Regions from separate parts of the Streptomyces sp. NPDC094034 genome, predicted to be linked through region 2. Evidence: riboswitches for the same ligand, from Rfam matches in the RefSeq annotation. Region 2 holds a riboswitch; the other holds the start of a gene.

Region 1 (5,837 bases), on a different contig from region 2:
ACCAGTATCAGCGATATCAGCGCACGGTCCGGTCGTACGAGCGGGGCCATCTACTTCCACTACGCCAGCAAGGAGAATCTGGCCCTGGCCATTGTGGAGGAGCATTTCGCGACCTGGCCGGAGCTGATCGGCCGTTACAAGGCGGCCGACCGCCCGGCGCTGGAACGACTGGTCGCCCTGAGTTTCGATGTGGCCAGAGCCTTCCGCGACGATGTCGTCATCCGCGCCGGATCCCGGCTGTGGGCGGAACGCGCTGCCATCGACGTCACGTTGCCCCGGCCCTTCGTCGGCTGGCTGGAGACGGTCACCGGGCTGCTCGAAGAGGCGCGCGCCGAGGGATCGCTCGCCGAGGGCGTATGTCCCGAAGTGGCCGCGCACGGACTCGTCTGCGCCTTCTTCGGGCTGCACACGGTCTCCGACGCCCTGGAGGGGCGGCGGCAGATCGAGGAGGGGCTGTCGGATCTGTGGCTGCTGCTCCTGGCCGCGCTCCAGACCGACCCCGACCCGGCGCTGCTGCTCGCGCGGGTGCGGGAGGGTGAGCGCGAGCGCCGCCGGGAGAGCGCGGCGGACGGGCGCCGGGCGCGGCTCGGGGACCGGGTGCTCACGAAGAGCGGCTGACCGCGCGGCATGTCCTGGCGCGGCGGATACACCCTCAGCCGGTCGCCGTCCCCGCTCAGTTGAGATGTCCGGGACGTCGTCCGGATGCGATCAGGGACGGCGTACAGCCGTCGGCGGTCCGCCGTTCAGTGTCGGGGGACCGCCGCCGGCCGGGCCTCGTGGTCCCGGCCGGCGGATCGGCCGCTCAGGATTCCTCGAAGTAGGCGTCCAGGACGGCGTCGAGCTCTTCCGTCCATTCCTTGAGGCGGTTCCTGGTGTCGGCCTCGACCTCGGCGTCGAACCAGCGGCGCTCCGACACATGCACCGTGACGGTGAACCGGCGCCCGAAGCGAGGAGTCTTGATCTCGACCGCGCCGATCTCGCTCCACCAGAAGTCGGCCTCCTGGTCGTCCAGCCGGAACCGGACGCCCTTGCTGTCCGCGATGATCGCGCCACGGCGGTCGGTGACCTCGAAGACGGGGCCGTCCTCGGCGGAGGCGTCGTCCGCAGGGGTGCCCTCCTCGGAGGAAGCGTCGGAGGAAACCTCCTCGGCCGCTTCGGCCTTGTCGGTGGTGGTGCTGTTCGCGTCGAGGGCGGGTTCATCGGGAACGGCCTCCGGAAGGACGTCCGAGCGGGCGCCGCCTTCGGGCGCGCGCTCCTCGGTCTCCGCCTGCTCCGGGTCCGTCTCCGCTGTGCCCGCGGGGCGGGGGGCCATGAGGCCGGGAACGTACGCCGGGTCTTTCCCCACGGCACGCTCGGGCCAGATATTCGAGTCTATGCGCTGCTCCACGTCCGGAAGTATGGACGAGAATCCTGTGCGAGCCCAGCCCGGCTCGCATCCGGCCGTATGCCCGTGACATCCCGCCGCCCGTACATACACACCTGATTCGAACACCAACTCCCCTCATCGCATACCCTGTTACCGCTCGCCCCACCCGGATCACCCGAAACGGGTACATCGGCGATGCGGTCCCCTTCACCAGGTTCTTTCCCCGCCTCCACTCATGGGAGCGTTCAATGACGGCCGAGACGCCCAAACCGCAGATCGACACGAGCAAGCCCCATCCCGCACGTGTCTACGACTATCTCCTCGGCGGCAAGGACAACTACGCCGTCGACCAGGCGGTGGGGGCGAAGCTGCCGGCCGAGGCGAGGGTCGCCGCGCGGCAGAACCGTGCCTTCATGCGCCGCGCGACCGCCTGGCTGGCGCACAGCGGGATCGACCAGTTCCTCGACATAGGCACCGGCATCCCGACCGAGCCGAACCTGCACCAGATCGTCCAGCGGATCAACCCGAAGGCCCGGGTCGTCTACACCGACAACGACCCCATCGTCCTGCGGCATGCCGAGGCCCTGCTGATCAGCTCGCCGGAAGGCGCCACCGACTACATCCAGGCGGATGTCCGCGAACCGGGGGCGATCCTGGACCACGCCCGGGGCTTCCTGGATTTCAGCCGCCCGATCGCGCTCTCCCTCATCGCCCTGATGCACTTCATCCCGGAGGACGAGAAGCCGTACGACATCGTCGGCACCCTGGTGGAAGCCCTTCCCACGGGCAGTTGTCTGGTGCTCTCGCACGCGGCGTCCGATCTCTACCCCGAACTCGTGGAGCAGGTGGTCGCGCAGTACAAGCGGGGTGGCATCACGCTGGGCTTCCGTACTCGCGAGGGGGTGGCGCGGTTCTTCGAGGGCATGGACCTCGCCGAGCCGGGCCTGGTCACGGCCCCGCACTGGTACCGGGACACGGCCGCGCCGACGGAGGAGGAGAGCGGCGGATACGACAGCGGCATCTACGCCGCGGTCGGCCGCGTGCGCTGACCTTTCCGGCGGCCCGTCGCTCCGCCGGGATCGCGGAGCACGGGAACGAGGGAACGAACGAGCCCGGAACGCGGCAGGGCCGGACCAGCCCTGAGGGCTGTCCGGCCTGCCGCGAGCGGTGTGCGGTGTGCGGGCCTGTCAGTAGGGGCCGTTCACGTTGTCGATCGAACCGTAACGGTCGGCCGCGTAGTTGGACGCGGCGGTGATGTTGGCGACCGGGTCGTAGCTGTCCGTCGACGTACCGGGCACGTGGTAGGCCTCGAACGTGGGGTCGATGACCTGAAGGAGCCCCTTGGACGGGGTGCCGGCCGCGGCGTTGGAGTCCCAGTTGTTGATGGCCCACGGGTCGCCCGAGGACTCGCGCATGATGTTGCGGTGGATGCCCTCGTAGGAGCCGGGGATGCCGTTCGCCGCCATGACGTCCAGCGACTCCCGGATCCAGCCGTCCAGGTTGTCGGCGTACGTCGTCGTGGCGGTCTCGGTGGTCGCGGCGGCGGTGTCGGCCGAGGCGCTCTCGTCGGTGCTCTCCTCGGCCGCCGGCGCGGCCTCCTCGGCGGGGGCGGAGTCGGCGGCGGAGTCGGCGGGGGCCTCCGACGCGGACGCCGTTCCGAGCGTCAGCGTGAGACCGGGGTGGATCAGGCACGGGTCGCCGCCGATGACATCGCGGTTGTCCTCGTAGAGCTGCTGCCAGCCGCCGCTCAGGGAGAAGTCGTCGGCGATCTTGGACAGCGAGTCGCCCCAGACGACGGAGTAGGTCGTCGGGGTGTCCGTCTGGACGACGGCGGCCGGAGTCAGGGTCACCTTGGCGCTGGCGGCGGTGTGCGCTGCCGGGGCCGCCTGGGCGGTGGTGGCGGCCAGCAAGGGGAAGGCGAGTACGGCACCGCCCGTGCCCGCGGTGACGAGACCTCTGGCGACAGGGCTGTTCTTGGGACGACGGTGCTTAGCCTTTGAGGCCATGACGAATTCCTCTCCTGCGCCTGCGAGGTGAGCTGTCGGGTTCGGACTGGAGATGCCCGGCCGCATGGTGAATGCGGCTTAACCCCAAGCCGGTCCTGAGTACGGATCGGCGACTTACCTGGGTCCCCCGCTCCTGCCGGGCGTGGGTGGGTGTGTGTTTCCGGGCGGCGGCAGGATTCGGCGTTCCGTCCGGAGTAACGAGAACGTAAGCGAGGGCGCCCGAACGAAACAAGCCCTGAATTCACAACGGAATCCAATTCATGAATCCGACCCGAAATGATCTCGTTATCGGCCCGATACCGGGAAGCTCAACTCGCCTTCCACACAGGCGAAATGAACGAGAAGGCAGGCGGCGGGCCGGGCACTTACGTGACACACATCACGCGCATGACGGAAATGTCCAGGTCACAACGGGACACAGAGCGGAGAAAGTCGAGCGAACGACAAAGAATTGGACTTCAGGGAGAACTGAGATAAATCGCCCATAAAGGTGCGGGTGCGCGGCATCGGATCCGACCCGTGGACCCGACCTCCACAAGGGAGCCATACGCGCCGCTGACGCTCTCTCACATTCGAACAACCAGGGCCATGTGGCGGTTCTCCGACCGTCTTTCATCGAAGAGCGGATCACATTCGAAGAATTCCCTTTCCGCAAACGGCAGTTCACGACGGATGAAGGAGTGACGCCCACCTCGCGGTTTTCTGGCGATTGACCAACTCGGGCATTCTTCGGGCCCGTTCATCGCGTCGCCCGACGATGAACGGAAAGGCGATCAAGGAAAGATCAGGGGCTTCATCGGGGGCTTCATCGGGGCTTCGGAGAAGGCTCGGGGAGAGATATGACGTACCGGCCCGGAAACGTGCGACGGGTGGTGGCGCTGCCGGAGTCACCCTCCGGCAGCGCCACCACCCGTCGGTGGCCCGGCGCCCGATCGCCCGCTACCCGGGCGGCGGCGCGAAGCTCAGTCCGCCTCCGTGATCTCCTCCCGCCCCGCCGCGGTGAACCCGAGGAGCTCACGGCTGCGGGTGGTGTCGAACAGCGACGCGTGACCGTCGAGCGCGCCCCGGATCTCGCTGCTGGGGTGGTACGTCGCCAGCAGCTCCCGGGTGGGTTCCAGGGCCGCGCTGTCGGGCGCGGCCACGTTGACGACATGGTGGCCCGTGAGGTCCGCCGTCAGGGCGGCCCGTACGGCACGGGCGGCGTCCCGGGTGTGCAGCCACCCCCACAGTTCACGGCGGTTGGACGCGGGGTCGCCGTGCACCTGCGCCAGCCGCTCCCGCAGCCGGGCGCCCGCGCCGACGAACGGGAACCGCAGCATGACGGTGACCGTGCCATGGCGCCGGGTCGTGAACTGCGCGGCCTTCTCGGACATGACCTTCGACAGGCCGTAGGAGTCGACGGTGAGATCGGGGTGGTCCTCGTCCACGGGGACGTACACCGGGTGCAGATCCCGGTCGGCCCACGCGATGCCGACGGCCGCCGCGCTGGAGGCGCCGACGACACGCGGCACGCCGAGCCGGCCGGCCTCCTGGAACACCAGATAGGCGGCGAGGACGTTGGCGCGCAGGGTCTCGTCCTCCGACACGATGCCGGGCGCCGGGTACGCCGCGAGATGGACGACCCCGACGAACGCGCCGTCCTCTTCCGCCGCCGCCTTCTGTGCGGCGGCGAAGCACTCGGTGACCGTCTTCGCCTCGCTCAGATCGCCGGTGACGAACCGGACACAGCCGTCCTCGCCGTCACCCCGCGCCAGATCGGCGCCCACGACGCGGAAGCCCGCGCCGATGAGGTCCGCCACGACGGCCCGGCCGATCCCGCCGGCCGCCCCGGTCACCAGTACCGTCCGGGGGCTCTTCCGTACCGTCCGCCCGCTCATCCCTTGACCGCTCCCATCAATCCGTTGACGAAATAGCGCTGGGCGCACAGGAACAGGACGATCACCGGGACCACCATGATCAGAGCCGCCGCCATCAGCGAGTTGTACTGCACGACACTCTGCGACTGCATCGCCTGGAGCGCGATCGGCAGCGTGTACGTGTGCGGGTCGTTCAGCGAGATCCGGGTGAGCTGGTACTCGTTCCAGGTCGGGATGGCCGTGAGCAGCGCGATGGTGATGACCGCCGGCCGGGCCAGCGGCAGATAGATCCGGCTGAAGATCCGCAGCTCGCCCGCGCCGTCCATCCGAGCCGCCTCGCGCAGCTCCGCCGGCACCGCACTGAAGGCGTTGGTCAGCAGCAGGATCGCCAGTGGGGCGCTGCCGTTGACGAACGGCAGGATCAGGCCCCAGTGGGTGCCGAGGATGTCGAGCTTGCTCTCCAGCAGCACGATCGGCAGCAGCGTCACCACTCCGGGGACGAAGAGCAGTACCAGGAAGAGCCGGTACAGCCACTTCTTGCCGGGGAACGCCAGCACGGAGAAGGCGTAGGAGGCGGCCGAGTAGACCACCACGACCAGCACGGTCGTC
Region 2 (5,837 bases):
CGCCGCACCGCGAGGGTTCGATCGGCGGAGGCCGAGGGCGGCCGTACGCGACCGCCGCACTTCCCCACGCCCGAGGGTCTCTCCCGGCATACACGCCTCTATGTTCTGTACGTCCTGTACATTTTCTACGGAGAGTCGTGAGCCCCGCGTCCAAGGAGAGGCATGCCATGAACCGTCCTTCAGCCCGCTACGTCCTGCCCGAGTTCACCGAGCGGACGTCCAACGGGACCCGCACCCTCGACCCGTACTCCAAGCTCCTCGAAGAGCGGATCATCTTCCTCGGCACCCCGGTCGACGACACCGCGGCCAACGATGTGATCGCGCAGTTCATCCATCTCGAATACGCCGCGCCCGACCAGGACATCTCCCTCTACATCAACTCCCCCGGCGGGTCGATCAGCGCCATGTCCGCGATCTACGACACGATGCAGATCGTCACCTGCGACGTGGAGACCATCTGCCTCGGCCAGGCGGCCTCGACCGCCGCCGTGCTGCTGGCCGCCGGGGCGCCGGGCAAGCGGCTGGCACTGCCAGGCGCGCGGCTCGTCCTCCAACAGCCCGCCATCGAGGAGCCGGTCCAGGGACAGCCGTCCGATCTGGCCATCCACGCGAAGGAGATGCTCCGACTGCGATCCCTGCTCACCTCCATGCTGGCGCGGCACACCGGGCAGAGCACGGAGCGGATCACCGAGGACATCGAGCGGGACACCATCTTCGACGCGCCGGCCGCCAAGGCGTACGGGCTGCTCGATCACGTCGTACAGAACCGCAAGACGTCCCTCAACACGCCGCGCGCCCCGTTCGGCGGGCGATGAACACCGGTGCCGGGGCGGCGAGTCGTTCCCGTATGGACGCCCCCCATACGGGAACGACTCGCACGTTCGGCGTATGAACTGACTGGACGCGTAAGAGGACGCAAGTTGCGCGGAGCGACCGGATCGGTGAAGTGCCCCCCAACTCCCGTGCGGGTACGGGCCTCATCAGGTCGCGGGCCGGGGCGCGACACACCCCTTCGCCACCCTTTCGGACGATCCGTGATGAATTTCACATATGTCGTTTTGTCTCGGATATCCACCTGTTCCTGCGTCAAGATCCGTGGGACGACAAGCCCCCGCCACCGCGGCGGGGCGGTCCGGGCGGACGCCGAGTCCTGCCGCCGCACCGGATGCCTGGTCGACAGGAGTGGATCGGCAGGAGTGGAGGACCCAGGCAGTACGGGACGACGCCCGTTGTGGTCGTCCCTCGGGGTGAAGCCGTGAGAGCGGCCGGGCAACTTCGCCAGCCCGAACCCGACAGGTCATCCTTCACAGGCGGCTGACGAAGGGTTGCACATGACCGCGCAGACGACTGTCCCGTCTCTGCTGTCCAGGACCGGCGCCGTTTCGGTCCTGACACTCGCCGCGCTCGGCGGCACGATGCTCGTGCCCGGCGCCACGTCCGAGGCCGAGGCCGCCACGCGCGCGGCCAAGGCCCTCAAGATCGCCGCCTCGAAGGAAGGCTCGCCGTATCGGTGGGGAGCCACGGGGCCTCATCGCTTCGACTGCTCCGGGCTGACGCTCTACTCGTACAAGAAGGCCGGCAAGAAGCTCCCCCGCACGGCCCAGCAGCAGTACAACAACTCCCGCCATATCGCGCCCTCCGAACGGCGCAAGGGAGATCTGGTGTTCTTCCACTGGGGCAACAGCGTCTACCACGTCGGGATCTACGCCGGCCGGGGAAAGATCTGGCACTCGCCGAAGACCGGGGCGCTGGTGAGGCTGGAACGGATCTGGACCCGGAGCGTTCTGTACGGCCGGGTGAACTGACCCCGGCCGCCGACACCGGCCCCTCCGCCCCCACAGCCCCCAGCCCCCGGACGTACGGACGCTGACGACGCGTCGGGAGGGCCGCCCCCGCCCCTGCGGGGACGGCCCTCGTCCGGCCGGGGTCAGCTCGCGTCGGCGGTGACCGGGACCGCCCAGGGCAGGACGATCCAGACCGTCTTGCCGCCCTCCGGGGTCGGGGTGACCGAGAGCGCTCCCCCCTGCTCGGCGGTGAGCGAGCGGACGATCACCATGCCGCGGCCGTTGTCCTGCTGCACCGCCGCGGGCAGCCGCTGCGGCCAGCGGGGATGGCTGTCGGTGACGCCGACGCGCAGCTGCTCGTCGCGTTCGAGCCGGATCTCCACGGTGAACGTGGGTGACTGGCCGAGGGTGTGCTGCACCGCGTTGGTGGCCAGCTCCGAGACGATCAGCCGAACCGTCTCGGCCATGTCCTCCTGTGCCGGCAGCCCCCACTCGGCCAGCAGGTCCACGACGTATCTTCGCGCCGCGGTGACCGAGGCGGGTTCGCTCGGCAGGGTGATGGATGCTTCCTGGTGGTCTGCCATGGCGACGCCGTCCCTTTCCCGCCGGGCCTGGCTCCGGCACAGAGCGGATGACTGCGCGGAGGGCCTCGGACCGTGCTTCGCGCCAGCCTGCCACTGATCGCGCCGTTCCCAGGGCCGATCCACCGAGATCTGCATATATCTGTCGCTCAAAGCGGTGAACTCTGCAACGCGAGACCGTATTTGGGCGAGGGAAAGATATCTTCTCCGCCGCGGCACCCAAGGGGGCGGCCGGCACAGGGCGGGAAGGCAATCATTCATGCGGCATATTCCAGAGGTGCGCCGGCGCAGGCTCGGTGAGGAATTGCGCAAGCTGCGGCAGAGCGCGGGACTGACAAGCGGTCAGACTGCGCGGCTGCTCGGCTGGCATCAGTCGAAGGTCAGCCGGATCGAGACGGGCGTCAGCGGGGTGAAGGACGAGGATCTGGCGGGGCTGCTCGACGCGCTCGGCGTCATCGATCCACAACTGCGGCTGCTGCTCGGCGCGTTGGCGGGCACCACCAACAAGGGGCAGGGGTGGTGGATGGCGTACGGCGGCGTGATCCCGCCCCAGTACCGGGACTTCATCAGCCTGGAGTCCCAGGCCCGCACCGCGCGCACGCTGGAGACCTCCGTGGTCCCCGGGCTGCTCCAGACCCCCGCGTACGCCCGCGCCGTGACGCGTGCCGCGCTCGGCGGACTGCCCGCCGCGACGGTCGACTCCCTGGTCGAGGTGCGGCTCGCCCGCCAGGAGGTGCTGCGCACCGACATACCCATGGAACTGCACGCCGTGCTGGACGAGGCGGTTCTGCGCCGTCAGGTGGGCGGGCCGGGCGTGATGCGGGAGCAGTTGCTACGGCTCTCGGAGCTGGCGCGGCTTCCGCATGTCTGTCTACAGGTGCTGCCGTTCACGGCCGGTGGCTATGTGGGACTGACCGGCCCTTTCGTTATCTTCTCGTTTCCGCACATTACTGATCTGGATTTGGTCGTTCTCGACCATTTGACGAATAGCCTCTATCTGGAGCGGAAAGAAGACCTTGAGGCGTACTGCGCGGCGTTCGGCACTATGCAGGCGCATGCCCTCTCGACAGAGGAATCATTGGATCTCATCGCCGGGATCGGTGACGGCGCCTAGGGAGCATCATGACCCCCCACCTGACATCGCCACACGTATGGCATCGCAGCAGCTACAGCACCGGCGCGAACAATTGCGTGGAGTGCGCCCCCAGCGACGCGGGCGGACTGACCGTACGTGACTCCAAGGAAGTGACCCGACCCCATCTGTCCTTCTCCGCGGACGCCTGGACCTCCTTCGTCTCCGCGCTGTGCGCCGAGGCGCCGACGCACTGACCGCTCGCCGACCCGCCGGGCCCGGTCGGCTCAGCCCGTACCCTCGGGTGCGAGCGCGACGATCGTGTCCACCGCCGTGCCGATCTGCTGATCCGTCAGATCGGCACGGGCAGTGAGCCGGATCCTGGAGACGCCGTCCGGCACCGACGGCGGACGGAAGCAGCCCACGACCAGCCCCGCCGCCCGGCACTCCGCGGCCCAGCGCACCGCCGCCTCGGGTGACGGCGCCCGTACGGAGACCACGGCGGCGTCCGGTCGTACGGCCGTCAGACCCGCCCCGGTCAGCAGCCGGTGCAGCGTACGGGCCACCTCCCGCGCCCGGTCCGCTCTGGCGGGCTCCCGGCGCAGCAGCCGCAGACTCTCCAGCGCGCCGCCGACGGCCGCCGGCGCCAGTGCGGTGTCGAAGATGAACGTACGGGCCGCGTTGACCAGATGGCCGATGACGCGTGCCGGGCCCAGTACCGCGCCGCCCTGGCTGCCCAGGGACTTGGAGAGCGTGACCGTGGCCACCACACCGTCCGCCCCGGCGATGCCCGCCGCGTCCGGCGTGCCCCGGCCCCCCGCCCCGAGCACCCCCAGACCGTGCGCGTCGTCCACGAGCAGGGCCGCGCCCCGGGTACGGCAGACCTCGGCCAGCTCCCCGAGCGGCGCCGCGTCGCCGTCCACCGAGAACACCGCGTCGCTCACCATCAGCGCCCGCCGCCCGGCCCGCGCGTCGAGTGTCTTGCGTACGGCCTCGGGGTCGGCGTGCGGTACGACCACGGTCTCGGCGCGCGAGAGCCGGCAGCCGTCCACGATCGAGGCGTGATTGTCCGCGTCGGACAGCAGCAGCGAGTCGCGGGCGGTGAGCGCGGTCAGGGCGGCCAGATTGGCCGCGTATCCGGAGGAGAGGACGAGCGCGGCCTCGAAGCCGCAGAACGCGGCCAGTTCACGTTCCAGTTCGGCGTGCAACTCGGTGCTGCCCGTGACCAGCCGGGAGCCGGTGGCGCCCGCGCCCCACCGGCGCGCGGCCGCCGCGGCAGCGCCGGTCACCGCGGGGTGGCGGGTGAGCCCCAGGTAGTCGTTGCTCGCCAGGTCGAGCAGCTCGGATTCGGCCGGGCGCGGCCGGAGCGTACGGACCAGACCCGACCGTTCACGGCGGCGCGCCTCGTCGTCGGTCCAGCCGAAGGGGTCGCGCTCCATGGTCGGGTCCTTTTGTAGGCAGCGCACAGACCTTAACCGTGTGGCGACCGGGTCAGGGTGTGGTCATACACACACCTCGATCCGGCGGTGTTGTGGAGTTCCTCCTTTCCCCGGACGTCCTCGGTGGGCCAGGATCAGCACCATGGACCTGCTGAACACGCTGGTGGAGAAGGGCCTGCGGCGCGAGCCGCCGACCCGCGAAGAAGCGCTCGCCGTACTGGCGACCTCCGACGATGAGCTGCTCGACGTGGTGGCCGCGGCCGGGAAGGTGCGCCGTCAGTGGTTCGGGCGGCGGGTGAAGCTCAACTATCTGGTCAATCTGAAGTCCGGGCTGTGCCCCGAGGACTGCTCGTACTGTTCGCAGCGGCTCGGCTCCAAGGCCGAGATCCTCAAGTACACCTGGCTGAAGCCCGACGAGGCGTCGAAGGCGGCGGCCGCCGGCGTGGCGGGCGGGGCGAAGCGGGTCTGTCTGGTCGCGAGCGGCCGGGGTCCGACGGACCGGGATGTCGACCGCGTCTCGCGGACCATCGAGGCGATCAAGGAGCAGAACGAGGACGTCGAGATCTGCGCCTGCCTCGGGCTGCTCTCGGACGGCCAGGCGGAGCGGCTGCGGGCCGCGGGCGCCGACGCGTACAACCACAACCTCAATACGTCCGAGGGCACATACGGCGACATCACCACCACCCACACCTATGCGGACCGGGTGGACACCGTGCGGCGGGCGCAGACCGCCGGGCTGTCCGCGTGTTCGGGGCTGATCGCCGGTATGGGGGAGAGTGACGCGGATCTGGTCGATGTCGTCTTCTCGCTGCGCGAGCTGGACCCGGACTCGGTGCCGGTCAACTTCCTGATCCCGTTCGAGGGGACGCCGCTCGCCAAGGAATGGCACCTCACCCCGCAGCACTGTCTGCGCATCCTGGCCATGACGCGGTTCGTCTGCCCCGATGTGGAGGTCAGGCTC

The links. A riboswitch is a leader RNA that binds a small molecule or an ion and turns the genes downstream of it on or off. The one in region 2 is predicted to bind cyclic di-AMP.
Region 1: linked by a shared signal. The riboswitch ahead of ABTZ59_RS04695 (LysM peptidoglycan-binding domain-containing protein) and the one ahead of ABTZ59_RS18830 (C40 family peptidase) in region 2 are both predicted to bind cyclic di-AMP.

The regions. Positions count from the first base shown of each region.
Region 1 is NZ_JBEOUD010000003.1:107,304-113,140, forward strand. It holds gene ABTZ59_RS04680 (ScbR family autoregulator-binding transcription factor) at 1-618, shown strand, start outside; gene ABTZ59_RS04685 (prolipoprotein diacylglyceryl transferase) at 803-1,387, opposite strand; gene ABTZ59_RS04690 (SAM-dependent methyltransferase) at 1,615-2,415, shown strand; gene ABTZ59_RS04695 (LysM peptidoglycan-binding domain-containing protein) at 2,554-3,372, opposite strand; cyclic di-AMP (ydaO/yuaA leader) riboswitch at 3,377-3,531, opposite strand; gene ABTZ59_RS04700 (NAD-dependent epimerase/dehydratase family protein) at 4,335-5,249, opposite strand; gene ABTZ59_RS04705 (carbohydrate ABC transporter permease) at 5,246-5,837, opposite strand, start outside.
Region 2 is NZ_JBEOUD010000019.1:75,250-81,086, reverse strand. It holds gene ABTZ59_RS18835 (ATP-dependent Clp protease proteolytic subunit) at 168-815, shown strand; cyclic di-AMP (ydaO/yuaA leader) riboswitch at 1,157-1,328, shown strand; gene ABTZ59_RS18830 (C40 family peptidase) at 1,332-1,805, shown strand; gene ABTZ59_RS18825 (ATP-binding protein) at 1,928-2,368, opposite strand; gene ABTZ59_RS18820 (helix-turn-helix domain-containing protein) at 2,625-3,479, shown strand; gene ABTZ59_RS18815 (DUF397 domain-containing protein) at 3,488-3,694, shown strand; gene ABTZ59_RS18810 (8-amino-7-oxononanoate synthase) at 3,725-4,876, opposite strand; gene bioB (biotin synthase BioB) at 5,019-5,837, shown strand, end outside.